DNA from 4 places in the Yersinia sp. KBS0713 genome. Region 1 is predicted to be linked to each of the others. Evidence: predicted binding sites of a transcription regulator. Region 1 holds the regulator's gene; each other region holds the start of a gene.

Region 1 (4,481 bases):
CGGCACTACATGCGGCGAACATCATCACGTTGCCGCTAAACTGTGGCGATTTCAATAACTGGTAGAAACTGATCCTAGCCCTACTTTGATCGGCTTTATCAGTCGCGGATTTTTTCCGCTCTTTCAACAGCGCCGTTGGGATCAGGAGCAGCAGAGTAACGGCCAGCAGAACGACAAAAATGGCGCGCCAACTGAAGTGATTTAACAGCCAGGCACCCAGCAAAGGTGCCAGTGCCGGCGACAACGCCACCAGCGGCATGATAGTTGCGAATACGCGGTTGGCTTTACCGTCGCGATAACGATCCACCACTAAGGCTTGCCAGCTCACGGCGGCAGAACAGACCCCCACCGCTTGAATAAAACGCAGGATTAATAACTGGGTGGCAGTCTCAACCCACAAAATCCCCAGACAGCCGATAGCAAATAACCCCAACCCGACCAACAGCACCGGTTTACGACCTATTTTATCCGATACCGGCCCCCAGATAAGTTGGGCGATAGCGAAACCGGCGAGGAAGATGCTCAGACTGGCACTGATGGCACCGGCGGAGGTTTGCAGCTCTTGTTGCATTGCGCCAAAGGCGGGCAAATACATGTCGGTGGCCAGATAACCCAGCATACTTAAGCCAGCCAGGTAGAACATGAAGCTAGAGGTGGTTTTCATTCTTTATTCTCAATGTGAAAATGTTGCAGGCGTTGCTGTTGTCAATATGTTGTTATTGTAAATGTATTATTACAGGCAATTTTATTGCGGGGGCATTCTATCCGGCGAGTGATTCGATTGTGAAACGGTAATATTTGCGCCATGCTATCAAAATATTTGATGTCTGAATAAATGAGCAACAGGAGCAGAAGATAATGTGGTCTGAATACTCGCTGGATGTGGTTGACGCGGTCGCACGTACCGGTAGCTTCAGTGCCGCCGCTCAAGAATTGCACCGTGTGCCATCGGCGATAAGTTATACCGTGCGCCAGCTTGAAGAGTGGCTGGCGGTGCCGCTGTTTGAACGGCGTCATCGTGACGTAGAATTAACCGCCGCAGGTGTCGTTTTTATCAAAGAAGCTCGCGATGTTATCAAAAAAATGAATGGCACTCGCCGTCAATGCCAACAAGTGGCGAATGGCTGGCGAGGGGAGTTAACCATCGTGGTGGATAAAATCGTCAAACCACAGCGCAGCCGCCGCTTAGTTCTGGATTTCTATCGACATTTTCCTGATATCGAATTACGGGTACGTTATGAGGTGTTCAATGGCGTCTGGGATGCGCTGGTGGACGGGCAGGCTGAAATGGCCATCGGCGCCACGCGTGCGGTGCCAGTCGGAGGGCGGTTTGTTTTTCGCGACATGGGCTTTTTAAGTTGGCAATGTGTGGTGAGTGTCGAACACCCATTAGCGCGGTTAACCGGGCCACTGACCGATGATCAGTTGCGGCCTTACCCCGCACTCTGTCTGGAAGATACCGCGCGCAACCTGCCGAAACGGGACACCTGGACCTTAGATAATCAGCAGCGGTTGGTGGCACCGGACTGGGCGACGGGGATTGACTGCCTGTGCGCGGGGCTATGTGTTGGCATGGTGCCTGCTCATATGGTCTCGCCGCTGATTGCGCAAGGGAGGCTGGCAGCGCTAAGCTTGGCTGAACCGCTACCGGATAGCCCATGCTGCCTGACGTGGGAGCAGAACAACCACTCACCGGCACTGGCATGGTTGCTGGCGTATTTGGGTGACAGTGTCACGCTAAATGCTGAGTGGCTGAAAGATGACAACCCATCAGCTACTCAGCATGACGACACCAGCAACTGAGAGCAAATAACCGCGCCGGTAGCCGAGTTTGCTACCGGCAGAAGAGAGTTAGCGGCGATAATCGCGGAACGGGCCATCCGCAACAGAACGTCGCTCGACCAGTTTCGGGTGCACCTCAATGGTCTGGGGGTCTTCGCGCTTGCTGACAATACGGTCGAGCAACATCGCAAAAGCGGTTTCACCTAATCGCTCTTTTGGCTGATGAATGGTGGTCAGCGCAGGGGAGAAGTAGCGCGCGTTGCGCACATTATCATACCCGATCACTGAAATATCTTGCGGCACCCGCAAGCCCAGCTCATCGGCTGCGCATATTGCACCCATCGCCATAATATCGCCGCCACAGAATACCGCGGTCGGGCGATGTTTTTGCGTCAGAATCTGGTGCATGGCTTTATAACCGGACTCCGGTTCGAAATCGCCCTGAACCACCCATTCATCACGCAGCGTGATATTGGCCTCCTCCAGGGCTTTCAAAAAGCCCTGATGGCGACCACCGCCAGTATTACGGGATAGCTGGCCGGGAATAGCGCCGATATCACGATGACCGCGCTCAATCAGATAACGTCCAGCCAAATAGCCGCCTTCAAAGGCGTTATCGATAATCGAGTCAGTAAAGTCGCCACGTGCTGTCCCCCAATCCATCACCACCATCGGGATATTACGATAATCTTCCAGCATCCCCAGCAACTGCTCGGGATATTCTGAACACATCACCAGCAGTCCATCAACACGCTTTTGTGCCAGCATCGCCAGATAGGCTTTCTGTTTATCCAGATTATTATGAGAGTTACATAAAATCAGCGTGTAACCCTTGCTATAACAACTGTTTTCAACCGCTTCGATCACTTCAGCAAAATAGGGCGCTTCGCTGGACGTTGCCAGTAAACCAATTGATTTGGTGTGATTAACTTTCAAACTACGGGCCACAGCACTGGGTGAATAATGCAGTTCTTTAATGGCCGCCCACACGGCAGCCTTAGTATTTTCGGCGACGAAACGCGTTTTGTTAATCACGTGCGAAACGGTGGTGGTGGAAACACCCGCGTGTTTGGCCACATCTTTAATCGTTGCCATAAAAAAAATGACTCCTAAGCTCACCTGTTACAGTAGGTAAGTATTATGTTAATCGTTTGCCTGCAGACGCGAAACCACTCAGACAGAAGCATGTTATTGGCTGGAAAATGGAATCAGCTGGTTGTCTGAGAGTATTTATTGGACGTTATTGGTCGGTATGCAGTTATGAACTGCGAATTTTGGCTGATCTGGAGGAAAAGTGAAAGAGGTATTCAAAGTTATAAAGTGCGTAATGAGCACAAGATTTTTTTTCTGAATTGTGGGAAGATATTTTAACACACTAACTATGTGCCTTTTCCCTACGACAAACTGACCGGCTGAGGAGTTTTTATGGATACCAATCTGAAAATGTCGCTGATTACGACTGTTGGTGCGCTGGCGATGATTATTGCCTTTAGCTTCGTGGCGGTAATGAATTAATTAAGCCGCTTGCCGGTAAAATAGTAAAGTAGGGCGGTTTACCCGCCCTTAATTATTGCTTGATGTGCTAACACATCGTCTCGCGCTTATTGCCTTCTCAGGCTAAATTCTTCTCAACGAATGCCCAGTTAACCAGCGCCCAGAAATTTTCCAGATATTTTGGCCGCGCATTGCGGTAATCAATATAATAAGCGTGTTCCCACACATCCACCGTCAGTAACGGTTTATCCGTGGTCGTCAGCGGGGTTGCCGCATTAGATGTACTCACAATCGCCAGCGTGCCATCGGCTTTTTTAACCAGCCAAGTCCAACCTGCGCCAAAGTTTTTCACTGCGGCATCGGTAAATTGTGCTTTAAATTCAGCAAAAGAACCAAATGATTGATTAATGGCATCAGCCACTTTACCGGTCGGCTCACCACCACCATTTGGTGACAGACAGTGCCAGTAGAAAGTATGGTTCCAGACTTGGGCCGCATTGTTAAAGAGACCACCGCTGGAGGTTTTTACTATCTCTTCCAGCGTTTTGTCAGCAAACTCACTATCTTTAATCAGATTATTGAGGTTAATCACATAGGTATTATGGTGTTTGCCGTAATGGTACTCCAGCGTTTCAGCTGAGATATGGGGTTCCAGTGCATTTTGTGCATAAGGTAATGCCGGTAATTCAAAAGACATAGCTCTCTCCTTTCGGGTTGCTCAGGGTGTTTGCTCCTCAAATCCCATCAATAGCCGCAGGCCATGATGTGGCGAAGAGCGGTTAAAAGCTTAATTGTTGTATTTTTGTTGTGGGTATAATCTTAACAATTTTCGACAGAAATGACAGTTATAACCACAGTATTAGTATGGCATTGGCATTAGCCAAGATAGATCACGGGGATAACAGAAGTTTGGCGAGTGGGGTACTCACAGCCAACAGCAGTGCTGGCTGTGAGTTGAAGAATTAGCGGATAGTTTTAGGTGTGACCACGCGGCGAGCACCCACATAGTGATCTTGCCAGTAGTCGTTATTCAGCATACTAATGCGGATCTCTTCGCCGGTACGCGGGGACTGAATAAATTTGCCGTTACCTAAATAGACACCGACATGATCGGCAACGCCGCGATTGGCAATATTAAAGAACACCAGATCACCACTCTCTAATTCAGCACGTTTGACTGGCGCGGCATCACGTAAATGATACAT
Region 2 (4,481 bases), 2.2 Mb from region 1:
CTCTCCATTGGCCCGCTGAGTTTTTTGGTTCAATAGTGGTATTCAGCGCCATATTGGTTAATTGCAAGGTATCCGCCTGCAAAGGTAATGGTGATGTGCTGTTGTTGAGGGTCAAACTGCCATTTTGCAAATTCAGACTGAGAAGATGGCGAGGCTCCGTCAGTTGTCGCCAGCTCAGGCCAATGATTCCCTGCTGGGTGATAAGGAAAGGCGGCTGGTTGGCGCGTCCTAGCGTGACATCCTTAACACTGATTTGCCCAGGAGTGGACCATGAGTGATCTATTTTCCCCAGAGAGAGGCGATATTCGCTGTTATCACTGACCCAACGGCTTAGCCATCCGGCGGCCCAACTGGTTTGGAGCAATACGTAGCAGAGCACGACGGATAGCACCAAGAGCAGTAATAACGTTAGCAGCACTTTCCCGAGAAATTTCATCTGGTCAATTCACGCCTGTCGGTATACGGAACCCTGTTTATGCCGCAAATCGTCCATTAGCTCAATAGACAATCCGTTATCCAGGCATAAAAAATGGCCGGTGTCGTTTACCACCGGCCATTTCAGTGACGTGTTCGTGCGAGGATTATTTCTCTTGTGGGAAGAGCAGGTTAAGGACGATGGCAGTAATACCACCGGCCGCAATCCCGGAAGAGAGCAGGGTTTTGATCCAGTCAGGCGCAAATTGCAGGATCAAGGGCTGTTGCGCCACACCCATACCAACCGCCAATGACAGCGCCATAATCATAATGGCGCGGCGGTTAAGGGTCTCGCGCGACACGATGCGCACACCAGAGGCGGCAATGGTGCCGAACATCACCAGGGTTGCGCCACCCAGCACTGGCTCAGGGATATGCTGCACAAACCCAGCAACGGCGGGGAACAAGCCCAGCACAATCAGCATCAGCGCCACCACAAAACCGACATAGCGGCTGGCAACACCGGTCAATTGAATCACCCCGTTGTTCTGGCCGAAGCAGGAGTTAGGGAAGGTGTTGAACACGGCTGACAGCATGGAGTTCAAGCCATTCGCCAATACGCCACCCTTGAGGCGCTTCATATACAGTGGGCCATGAACCGGTTGCTCTGAAACATCTGAGGTGGCCGTGATATCGCCGATGGTTTCCAGCGAGGTCACCATAAAGATCAGCATCAGCGGCACCAGCAAGTTCCAGTCAAAAGATAACCCATAATAGAGCGGCGTTGGAATGGTGATAAGCGCAGTGTCTACCACCGGACGGCTTTCCGACAGCATACCCAGCGACCAGGCCAGCAGGTAACCCACGGCCATAGCGATCACTAACGAGGCGACGCGCAGATAGGGGTTGCGCTGGCGGTTCAGCAGAATAATGACCACCAGGACGGCTCCCGCCAATAACAGGTTTTTTGGTGCGCCGAATGTATGATCGCTCATCGCGCCATAACCGCCACCAATAGATGTCAGCCCAACTTGTATCAATGACAGGCCGATAATCATCACCACAATACCGGAGACCAGCGGAGTGATAATACGGCGCGCCAGATGCAGGAAACGGGAGAGGATAATTTCGGTGCAAGAGGCCACCATCAGGGTGCCGAACAGTGCCGCCATCATGGTTGGGATATCCGCGCCCCCATTTTTCAGCGCCAGCCCCCCCATGATCAGTGGAGAAACAAAGTTAAAACTGGTGCCTTGAATCGATAACAGGCCAGAGCCAACCGGCCCCCAGGTCTTAATTTGTAGCAGCGATGCCAGCCCCGATGCGAACAGGGACATGCTGATAATGCGTTGGGTATCTTCCGCCGGTAATCCGAGCGCCTGACAAATCAGCAGGCCGGGGGTAATCACCGCGACAAACATCGCTAATAAATGTTGGCAGGCGGCAAACAGTGTTTGTGCTAGTGGCGGGCGGTCTTCTAAACGATAAATCAATTCGCTAGGGCGAGTGGTGACTTGCTGCGGCGTATCAAGTTCGGCGGATTGCGTAGACATGGAGTGGGATACCCTGATCGGCAAAGAGGGCATTTTAATGATCCGCCTCACAAAAGCAATCGGTTGCGCCGCATTTTTTTAAATATTTATATCTGGCGTTACCCTACATTTTTAACGACTAAACTTGTAATTAGCGGTGTTTTTTTTTCTAATCCCCCCTTAACGGTTTTGGCGTTTATTAAGGAACTGCTTAACGTCATATTTTTATTCGATATTTTAATCGCATGGAGTACCAAGATGTTTCATCTCGATACCTATGGCACGCTAGTCGCGGCCTGTTTGGTTTTATTGTTAGGCCGTAAACTGGTACAAACTGTCTCTTTCCTGAAAAAATACACCATTCCTGAACCGGTCGCCGGTGGTTTGCTGGTGGCTTTTATGATGCTGCTGATGCAAAAAACCCTCGGTTGGGAAATCAGTTTTGATATGTCGCTGAAAGATCCACTGATGCTGGCATTCTTCGCAACTATAGGTCTGAACGCCAATTTGGCGAGCCTACGTGCTGGCGGCAAGGCCCTGAGTGTATTTGTCTTTGTGGTCGTCGGTTTGCTGCTGGTGCAGAACGCCATTGGTGTCGCCCTCGCTAAGTTGATGGGGCTAGACCCCTTGATGGGGTTATTGGCCGGCTCCATTACACTATCGGGCGGACACGGTACGGGTGCGGCGTGGAGTAAAGTGTTCGTTGAGCGCTATGGCTTTGAAAATGCAACTGAAGTTGCCATGGCTTGTGCGACTTTCGGCTTGGTGCTCGGTGGGCTAATTGGCGGGCCGGTTGCCCGTTATCTGGTTAAGCACTCCTCTACGCCAGATGGCACACCAGAGGATAGCGAGGTGCCCTCCGCCTTCGAAAAACCTTCAGCTGGCCGTATGATTACCTCGCTGGTATTGGTCGAAACTATCGCCATGATTGCCATTTGCTTGATGGCAGGTCGCCTGATCTCTAGCTTGTTAGAGGGCACGATGTTTGAGCTGCCCACATTCGTCTGCGTGCTATTTGTCGGGGTTATTCTCAGTAACACACTGTCGACGATAGGTTTTTATAAAGTTTTTGATCGCGCGGTATCGGTGCTGGGCAATGTCAGTTTGTCACTGTTTTTGGCGATGGCGTTGATGAGCCTCAAACTCTGGGAACTGGCCTCATTAGCTCTGCCGATGTTGGTGATTCTGTCGGCGCAGGCATTGGCGATGGCACTGTACGCTATCTTTGTCACTTATCGGGTGATGGGGAGAAACTATGATGCGGCAGTACTGGCGGCAGGGCATTGTGGTTTTGGTTTAGGCGCGACACCGACCGCGATTGCCAATATGCAGGCGATCACTGACCGCTTTGGTCCATCGCATTTAGCCTTCCTGGTAGTGCCGATGGTTGGCGCGTTCTTTATTGATATCGTCAATGTGATTGTGATTAAGCTCTATCTGTTACTGCCAATCTTCCCGGCGGCAATCGGATAGGGAGCTTGGGGGCAGCTTTGCCTGCCCCTGAGGTTAATGACAATGTGGAGACAACAGGCAGATCGTAAAGACGCCGTTAATCCATCCCTGGAGGCTCGAGCCGCGCCATCCCTGGCGCGGACGCTTTACTCTTCCGTCTGTCCTCACCGTTCCCGATCGAGCCATCGGGGTTTGTCAGCAGTCTAAAGGGGGGAGTTTGTCTGCCCGGAATTATGCATTGGTATAACGCGTCCGCTCCGGCAACCACCGCTCAATCAATGCCCGCGCGTGTTCGGGATACTGCTGATGCAGATGGCGAGCGACCCGCTGTACTTCTGGGATCATCGCCTGATCACGCAGTAAATCAGCCACTTTAAACTCAGCACTCCCCGTCTGCCGTGTACCCAATAACTCGCCGGGGCCACGGATCTCTAAGTCTCGCTGAGCAATAACGAAACCATCATTACTGTCGCGCAGCACTTGCAAACGCATCTGGGCGGTTTTGCTGAGCGGCGTTTTGTAGAGCAACACACAGTGGGACGCGACAGCACCACGGCCGACGCGGCCACGTAACTGGTGTAATTGCGCTAGCCCCAAACGTTCTGGGTTGTCGATGATCATCAGGCTAGCATTCGGCACATCCACCCCAACTTCAATGACCGTGGTAGCGACCAATAGCTGCAACTCACCCTGCTTAAATGCCAGCATAACCGCCTGTTTTTCTGGGCCTTTCATGCGCCCATGCACGAGGCCGACTTTAATCTCTGGCAGGGCAATTTTCAGCTCCTCACAGGTCACCTCAGCGGCTTGCGCTTCCAGCAGCTCAGACTCTTCAATCAGAGTGCAGACCCAGTAGGCCTGACGACCCTCTTCCAGACAGGCATTTTTAACCCGCGAAATAACATCACTGCGGCGAGTATCTGGGATGGCGACAGTCGTGACGGGTGTCCTACCGGGAGGCAACTCATCAATCACCGAAGTATCAAGATCCGCATAGGCGGTCATCGCCAGGGTGCGCGGAATAGGGGTCGCGGTCATAATCAGCTGATGTGGGTGAAAGCCTTGCTCCTCACCCTTTTCCCA
Region 3 (4,481 bases), 1.7 Mb from region 1:
GCATGTATTCGTTAAGTGATATCAGCAGCCCTCAGTGGCTGCTTTTTTTATCGGCAAAACGGCATTTTTATTATGGTGGCAAGGTAGATCCAGCAGAACCCATAATCGTGAGCGATGGAATATATTGCGCCTTAACTGAATGAATATGCGGAATAACACCAAAATGGCAGACTAAGCGCTATGGCATTGAGGCCAGATGAGTTGGGCGCTGCTGAAGTGAGATCAATTGGCGCTATTTAAGCCGCTAAGTGGTATTGCTGATAAAAGTGAACGTATATCATTTTTTTCTAATACAGATTAAATAGACTGGCAGAGTCCATAGCGGGCGGCTAATCTGAACTCTTGTCAGGGTAGATGACACAACATTAGGAGCAATCATGACCAATTCAACTATTCGTATCGCTGTTGTCGGCGCGGGTGGCCGTATGGGCCGGCAACTTATTCAGGCAATTACCCAGACAGATGGCGTTGTGTTGGGGGCAGCAGTTGAGCGCGTCGGTTCCACTTTGGTCGGCAGTGACGCTGGTGAGTTGGCCGGAACAGGCTTGCTAGGTATTGCTGTAAGTGATGATTTATTAAGTGTAATTGATCATTTTGATGTGTTGATCGATTTTACTCGCCCAGAAGGTACGCTGGTACATTTAGCCATTTGCCGTCAGCACCGCAAAGCGATGGTTATCGGCACAACTGGCTTTGATGATGCAGGTAAGGCGGCCATCAGTGCAGCGGCAGCTGATATTGGCATTGTCTTCGCGGCCAACTTCAGTGTTGGGGTGAATGTAGTGCTCAAGTTGCTCGAAAAAGCAGCAAAAGTGATGGGCGACTACACCGATATCGAGATTATTGAAGCGCACCACAGACACAAAGTTGATGCGCCTTCAGGGACGGCTCTTGCCATGGGCGAAGCTATTGCCGATTCATTGGGCTGGTCACTAAAAGATCATGCAGTCTATAGTCGTGAAGGTCATACCGGTGAGCGTAAACCCGGCACGATAGGCTTTGCGACGGTGCGGGCTGGCGATATCGTTGGTGAACATACCGCGATGTTTGCTGACATTGGCGAGCGGGTTGAAATCACACATAAAGCAACCAGCCGCATGACATTTGCCAATGGTGCAGTTAAGTCTGCCATTTGGGTGTCTGAGCGTGATAATGGTCAGTTTGATATGCGAGATGTACTGAATTTGAATCAACTTTAAAGGTGTAAAGCACAGCCAGTGATGTGGTTGTTTTTATCATAATCATTTGATAATAGGGCAATATTTTATTGTCCTTTTTTGTTTTCTAATTAAATAGAGTGTTTTGTCATTTATTCATTATGTAATCTCTGTTTTTTCATGTTTTCATCTGATTTCCTATCTTTTTATCCTCTCATTAGGCACTGGTACTGATTTTTATCTCCCCAGAAGGATATTTTCCAGTCACTTACCCTCGCAACCGTTTACTATGTTAAGTTAGCATCTGTTTTTGTCGCTATAACCCACTATTTTTGATAAGAACGGCAAAAAATAGAGAAAAAGTGGCATTTTGGCTAGACAAGAGCATCACTCATCATTAAAATGCGCCCAATTTGCCAAAAATTAGCTTTGAGGGCGGTTTTTGCATTGATTTAGATCGCTAGATGTGAATTAATATGCAAATAATGTGACTGTTTATTCCTTGGAGGGTGTTTTGATTAAGTCAGCGCTATTGGTTCTCGAAGACGGAACCCAATTTCACGGTCGGGCCATCGGGGCAGAGGGTACGGCAGTGGGGGAAGTGGTCTTCAATACGTCGATGACCGGTTATCAAGAAATCCTCACTGATCCTTCCTACTCCCGCCAGATCGTTACTCTTACTTATCCTCATATCGGCAATGTCGGCACTAATGCCTCCGATGAAGAATCCTCCGCAGTACACGCCCAAGGTCTTGTTATTCGTGACCTGCCATTGATCGCCAGCAACTACCGCAGTGAAGAAGGCTTAGCTGAGTATCTCAAACGTCACAACATTGTGGCGATTGCTGATATCGATACCCGCAAGCTGACCCGGTTGCTGCGTGAGAAAGGTGCGCAAAACGGCTGCATTATTGTGGGTGACTTATCTGATGCCGCTTTGGCGTTGGAAAAAGCGAAAGCCTTCCCCGGTTTGAAAGGGATGGATTTGGCGAAAGAAGTGACCACCAAGGATAGCTATAAGTGGCTGCAAGGCAGTTGGACACTGGAAGATGATCTGCCTGCAGCGCAGCAGCCAGAAGATTTGCCCTTCCACGTCGTGGCTTACGATTACGGTGTGAAACGCAATATCCTGCGTATGCTGGTCGATCGCGGTTGCCGCCTGACGGTGGTTCCGGCGCAAACCCCGGCTTCAGAGGTTCTGAAGCTGAATCCAGATGGCATTTTCTTGTCCAACGGCCCAGGGGACCCAGAGCCATGCGACTATGCGATCGCGGCGATTAAGCGCTTCCTGGAAACCGATATCCCGGTGTTTGGTATCTGCTTAGGTCACCAATTATTGGCACTGGCCAGTGGTGCAAAAACGGTAAAAATGAAGTTTGGTCACCACGGTGGCAACCATCCAGTGAAAGATTTGGATGCAGATTGCGTGATGATTACTGCACAGAACCATGGTTTCGCAGTAGATGAAAGCACATTGCCATCCAACCTGCGTAAGACGCACGTTTCGCTATTTGATGGTTCTCTGCAAGGGATTCACCGCACCGATAAAGCAGCCTTCAGCTTCCAGGGTCACCCAGAAGCCAGCCCAGGGCCACATGATGCCGCCCCGTTGTTTGATCACTTTATTGAGCTGATTGAAGCTTATCGCGCCACCGCCGCTAGCCATACCCATAATTAATCAGGAGCGATTACCATGCCAAAACGTACAGATATAAAAAGCATCCTGATTCTGGGCGCAGGCCCTATCGTTATCGGCCAGGCTTGTGAGTTTGACTACTCCGGCGCTCAGGCTTGTAAAGCGCTGCGTGAAGAGGGTTACCGCGTCATTCTGGTGAACTCAAACCCCGCGACCATCATGACCGACCCTGAGATGGCCGATGCGACCTATATCGAGCCGATCCACTGGGAAGTGGTGCGTAAGATCATCGAAAAAGAGCGCCCAGACGCCGTTTTGCCAACCATGGGGGGGCAAACCGCACTGAACTGTGCGCTGGAACTGGAGCGCCAAGGTGTGCTGGCTGAATTTGGCGTCACCATGATTGGAGCCACCGCCGATGCCATTGATAAAGCAGAAGACCGCCGTCGCTTTGATATCGCGATGAAGAAAATTGGTCTGGATACCGCCCGCTCAGGTATTGCCCATAATATGGAAGAAGCGCTGGCCGTCGCGGCAGATGTGGGCTTCCCTTGCATCATCCGCCCCTCTTTTACCATGGGTGGCACGGGTGGCGGTATTGCTTATAACCGCGAAGAGTTTGAAGAAATTTGTGAGCGCGGCCTGGATTTGTCGCCAACTAAAGAGTTGCTGATCGATGAGTCACTGATTGGCTGGAAAGAGTATGAGATGGAAGTTGTTCGCGATAAAAACGACAACTGTATCATCGTCTGCGCCATCGAAAACTTCGATGCCATGGGTATCCATACCGGTGACTCCATCACTGTCGCCCCTGCCCAAACACTGACCGATAAAGAGTATCAAATCATGCGTAATGCCTCGATGGCAGTACTGCGTGAAATCGGCGTAGAAACCGGTGGTTCTAACGTGCAGTTCTCGGTTAACCCGAAAAATGGCCGTTTGATTGTGATTGAAATGAATCCACGTGTCTCCCGCTCCTCCGCGCTGGCCTCTAAAGCAACGGGCTTCCCGATTGCCAAGATTGCCGCCAAACTGGCGGTGGGTTATACGCTGGATGAGTTGATGAATGACATCACTGGCGGTCGTACCCCTGCCTCCTTCGAGCCATCCATTGACTACGTTGTGACCAAGATCCCTCGCTTTAACTTCGAAAAGTTTGCCGGTGCTAATGACCGTCTGACTACGCAGATGAAATCTGTCGGTGAAGTCATGGCTATTGGCCGCACGTTGCAGGAGTCACTGCAAAAAGCGCTGCGCGGTTTGGAGGTGGGTGCAACAGGTTTTGATCCGAAAGTGAGTCTGGATGACCCCGAAGCGCTGACCAAAATTCGTCGTGAATTGAAAGAGGCGGGTTCTGATCGTATTTGGTACATCGCCGATGCCTTCCGTGCTGGGATGTCGGTTGATGGCGTTTTCAATCTGACCAACGTTGATCGCTGGTTCCTGGTGCAGATTGAAGAGCTGGTTCGCCTGGAAGAGAATGTGGCGGAGTGCGGCATTAATGGCCTGAATGCCGAGTTTATGCGCCAGTTGAAACGCAAAGGTTTTGCCGATGCTCGTCTGGCGAAATTGGTCGGCGCGGCGGAGAGCGAAGTGCGTAAACTGCGCTACAAGCATGGTCTGCATCCGGTCTACAAGCGAGTAGACACCTGTGCGGCGGAGTTCTCTACCGATACTGCCTACATGTA
Region 4 (4,481 bases), 870 kb from region 1:
CAGCATGGCTGAAACACCAAAAATCAGGCTGTAGAGAATAGCGGGATGGCCCCAAACAGAGACTAATTTGCCGGTCAGCGCCGAGCCGATAACAAAAGCCAGTGATCCCCATAGCCTAACTTTACCGTAATCCATGGTGATCTGTTTCTGCCAGGTGCCCGCTAGCGCATCAGTCAGTGGCACCAATGGGCCAAAAAACAGGTTAAAACCGGCGATAACCACCATCAACCACGCCCAACCATTTCCAAAGCAAAAGCCCACCACAAAAACCAGTGTCAGCAGGGCTAAAATACGAATGGCGGTCACCAGATGGGATGGATCTTTAACACTTGGGGCAATGAGTAGGCTGCCGAGAAAACGGGCAATTAAGCCAGCCCCCAGCAAAATGCCGATGGTTTCAGGGGGAATCCCTTCCCCTTGTAACCAGATGCCCCAAAAAGGCAGAAAAATGCCATATGAGAAGAAATAAGTGAAGTAGCTGAGCGACAGCCAACGTGTTGATTGCAATACCATGAATCCCTCCGAGGTCAGTCGACACTGTGACAGAGGCCCCGTCCGCTAGCAACTTTGTCTTTGTGTAAACATGGAGTTTGAGATTAAGTTCACATTTAAGTAGCAAGATTTACAAAAAACTCACAAGTAATGCGGTAGCCACCGCACTCTATAATCGCCTCGGTTATCTACCTGTCAGACATAAAAAAACCCGCGATTCGCGGGTTTTTATTCGGCTAAAGCAGATCCGACGATATTATGCGTAAACCGGTAAACGGGCGCAGATATCCAGGACTTTTTGCTTCACGCGCTCAATGGTCGCTTCATCGTTGATGTTGTCCAACACATCACACATCCAGCCTGCCAGTTCGCGAGATTCCGCCTCTTTGAAGCCACGGCGGGTAATCGCTGGGCTACCGATTCGCACACCGGAAGTCACAAACGGACTTTTCGGATCATTAGGCACGCTATTTTTGTTAACAGTAATATTGGCGCGGCCTAAAGCAGCATCTGCATCTTTACCGGTGATATTTTTATCCACCAGATCCAGCAAGAACAGGTGGTTTTCAGTGCCGCCAGAAACCACTTTGTAGCCGCGCTCCAGGAACACCGACACCATTGCTTTGGCATTTTTAGCCACTTGCTGCTGGTAAATTTTGAACTCAGGTTCCATCGCCTCTTTCAGCGCGACCGCTTTACCGGCGATAACGTGCATCAATGGGCCGCCCTGGTTGCCAGGGAAAACAGATGAGTTCAGTTTTTTGTACAGATCTTCATCACCGCCTTTCGCCAAAATCAAGCCGCCACGTGGGCCAGCCAGTGTTTTGTGCGTGGTGGTGGTCACGATATGTGCATGAGGAACTGGGTTCGGGTACACGCCCGCAGCAACCAGACCCGCTACGTGAGCCATATCCACAAACAGCCATGCATCAATGCTGTCAGCGATTTCACGCATTTTTGCCCAATCAACAATACCGGAATAAGCCGAGAAGCCGCCGATGATCATTTTTGGTTTATGTTTTTCTGCCTGACGCGCCAGATCGTCATAATCAATCTGGCCTGATTCGTCGATACCGTATGGCACGATATTGTACAGTTTGCCGGAGAAGTTTACCGGTGATCCGTGGGTTAAGTGGCCGCCGTGCGCCAGATTCATCCCCAGTACGGTGTCGCCCGGTTGCAGCAATGCAGAGTAAACAGCAACGTTCGCCTGTGAACCGGAGTGCGGTTGAACGTTGGCGTAATCAGCACCAAACAGCTCTTTAGCACGGTCGATAGCCAGTTGCTCAACAACATCGACATACTCACAGCCACCGTAGTAACGCTTGCCCGGGTAGCCTTCAGCATATTTGTTCGTCAACTGAGAACCTTGCGCCTGCATAACTCGCGGGCTGGTGTAGTTCTCAGAGGCAATCAGTTCGATGTGCTCTTCCTGGCGCACCACTTCCTGCTCCATTGCACGCCATAGATCTGCATCATAATCGGCAATGTTCATTTCACGCTTTAACATCCGGCTCTCCTGACTTAGCTAACAAATTATACCTGGAAGGTCACCCTTTTGGGTTCTGGCACACAGTGTAAACTGTTTCCCCCTCGTTATGATAGGTCTTGACAGAGGTTTTTACGCAAACGATTGGCTCCATGCTGCGTAAGGCTTTGACCTGTTCAGTGTTCATCCAGGGCAAGGGAAATCTCCTCATATTCATCATGTGGTTTATTCACATTCTGTGAGCTGGGTTGCCACGGTAATCCCCTATAACAGCAAAGTGCATTTACAAATTAGGGGGCAATCTATAAGATGCATTTAAAATACATGTATTAAATTACACACGATAAATACCCAATGACATTTGAGCTTTAGCAGCGAATGCCAAGGGATAAAAATGACCAAGGAGTCACCATGCTGGACCGCCAAACCATCGCCACCGTTCAATCCACCATTCCATTACTTGCCGCCACTGGCCCCAAACTAACCGCGCATTTCTACGATCGCATGTTCGAGCACAACCCTGAGTTAAAGCACATATTCAACATGAGTAATCAGAAAAATGGTGATCAGCGGGAAGCGCTGTTCAACGCCCTTTGCGCTTATGCGGCGAATATCGACAATCTGGCGGCCCTGCTGCCCGCCGTTGAGCGCATTGCCCAGAAACATACCAGCCTGAATATTCAGCCTGAGCATTATGCCATCGTCGGTCATCACTTAATTAACACGCTAGATGAGATGTTCTCGCCCGGTAAGGAGGTGTTAGACGCCTGGGGTAGAGCTTATGGAGTATTAGCCGATCTGTTTATTCAGCGAGAAAGTGATATTTATCAACAGGGTGAAACCAGCACTGGCGGTTGGAGAAGCTTGCGCCGCTTCCGTATCATTAAAAAAGAGCGGCAGAGTGAGGTGATTTGCAGCTTTGTATTAGCACCGGAAGATGGTGGTCGGGTGCTGGATTTCAAACCGGGTCAGTATCTGGGTATCTATATTGAAGATGAGCGGCTCGAGTATCAGGAGATCCGCCAATACTCACTGAGCGCCGCGCCCAATGGTAAGACCTATCGCATTGCGGTGAAACGTGAAGAGTTAGGTACGGTGTCTAACTATCTGCACCAACAGCTAAACGAAGGCGACAGTGTGCGCATCGCACCTCCTCGCGGTGATTTCTTTCTGGATATCTCAGCGGAGACCCCAGTGGCACTGATTTCCGCCGGTGTGGGTCAAACACCCATGCTAAGTATGCTCAATACCCTGCACGATCAACAACATGGCGCATCGGTGCATTGGTTACATGCAGCTGAAAATGGTCGTGTTCATGCATTCGCCGATGAAGTCACCGCGATTGCCGCCAACATGCCGAATCTTAGCTGTCACCTGTGGTATCGCGAACCCACCGCGCAAGATAATCAGGGTGAGGAGTACCATAGCAAGGGGTTGATGGATCTCAGCTCACATCACTGGTTGACCGCCGATGCCAATAGACACTATTACTGCTGTGGCCCACTGGCATTTATGCAATTTGTCGGACGTCAATTATTGGCACAGGGGGTAGCATCCGAACGAATTCATTATGAGTGTTTCGGGCCGCATAAAGTTATTTAATTATTGAATTTTATTTAATTTTTCGTGGGAGGTCATTCGGCCTCTCACACATTTCCGCGCTAAAAATTCAGCCTGATTATTGTGCTTAAATTTGGTAGAACGTGATTTAGATCTCATATATCCTAACTTAATATTGCCACCATGAGGCATTCAGATGAATTTCTCAAAATTCATATAACTGAAGTTATTAATGTGGCTAAAATTATCCCCTCACTGTTTATTACTCGGTAACATAATTTATACCCAACATGATTAGAGTTGCAGGTAGGGAACCAGTGCGCATATGCAACTTCAAGAATAAAGGGCATGCTGAGTATAATAAGGCTGAATTAACCTACCATGAGTAAAAAATTCATAAAAAAAGAAGGGTTAGCATTGGTATCTATGGCGCGCTATTTAATTGGTGAGCGCCCCGGTAATCGACTTAAAACCATCGATGAATTATCAGAAGATTTCGGCATATCCGTTGGTGTGGTGCAGCACGCATTAAAAGTGCTGGAGGCTGATGGAGCTATCATCGTTGAACGTCGTGGCCGCAATGGCACCTTATTAGTTGATCTGAATATGGCACTGTTACTGCAACAAGCAGATCTGGGTAATATGGTGTGTGCGATGCCGCTACCCTATACTAAACTTTATGAAGGTCTGGCCAGTGGCTTAAGGGAACAATTTACCTTACTCCCACTCTATTTCGCCCATATGCGTGGTGCCGAAGTGCGTATCGAATGTTTGATAGATGGTATTTACGATATGGCGGTGGTATCGCATCTGGCTGCAAAAAGTTATCTGGCTCAAGGGCGAGTGGCGATGGCATTAAATCTGGGCAATGGTTCTTACGTCGATGGCCACCAGCTTATTTGCCGCCGCGGTGAACAGCACAATATTCGCCGGGTTGGAT

What was found. Region 1 encodes PurR, which represses purine synthesis genes. Its sites were predicted from a motif close to CANGCAAACGTTTGCNTG; they were not measured.
Positions count from the first base shown of each region.
Region 2: a site for PurR is predicted at 2,020-2,037, ahead of gltS (sodium/glutamate symporter). Genes of this name have one in related genera too.
Region 3: a site for PurR is predicted at 1,431-1,448, ahead of carA (glutamine-hydrolyzing carbamoyl-phosphate synthase small subunit). Genes of this name have one in related genera too.
Region 4: a site for PurR is predicted at 2,115-2,132, ahead of glyA (serine hydroxymethyltransferase). Genes of this name have one in related genera too.

Region 1 covers NZ_CP042173.1:2,069,984-2,074,464, forward strand. The annotation lists gene punC (purine nucleoside transporter PunC) at 1-664, opposite strand, end outside; gene punR (DNA-binding transcriptional activator PunR) at 859-1,803, shown strand; gene purR (HTH-type transcriptional repressor PurR) at 1,852-2,877, opposite strand; gene FFE93_RS09685 (YnhF family membrane protein) at 3,208-3,297, shown strand; gene sodB (superoxide dismutase [Fe]) at 3,395-3,973, opposite strand; gene FFE93_RS09695 (C40 family peptidase) at 4,239-4,481, opposite strand, start outside.
Region 2 covers NZ_CP042173.1:4,439,459-4,443,939, reverse strand. The annotation lists gene FFE93_RS20995 (AsmA family protein) at 1-436, opposite strand, end outside; gene FFE93_RS20990 (uracil-xanthine permease family protein) at 582-1,967, opposite strand; gene gltS (sodium/glutamate symporter) at 2,205-3,419, shown strand; gene recG (ATP-dependent DNA helicase RecG) at 3,630-4,481, opposite strand, start outside.
Region 3 covers NZ_CP042173.1:3,758,431-3,762,911, reverse strand. The annotation lists gene dapB (4-hydroxy-tetrahydrodipicolinate reductase) at 378-1,199, shown strand; gene carA (glutamine-hydrolyzing carbamoyl-phosphate synthase small subunit) at 1,672-2,835, shown strand; gene carB (carbamoyl-phosphate synthase large subunit) at 2,851-4,481, shown strand, end outside.
Region 4 covers NZ_CP042173.1:1,198,782-1,203,262, reverse strand. The annotation lists gene FFE93_RS05635 (3-phenylpropionate MFS transporter) at 1-513, opposite strand, end outside; gene glyA (serine hydroxymethyltransferase) at 749-2,002, opposite strand; gene hmpA (NO-inducible flavohemoprotein) at 2,393-3,583, shown strand; gene yhfZ (GntR family transcriptional regulator YhfZ) at 3,923-4,481, shown strand, end outside.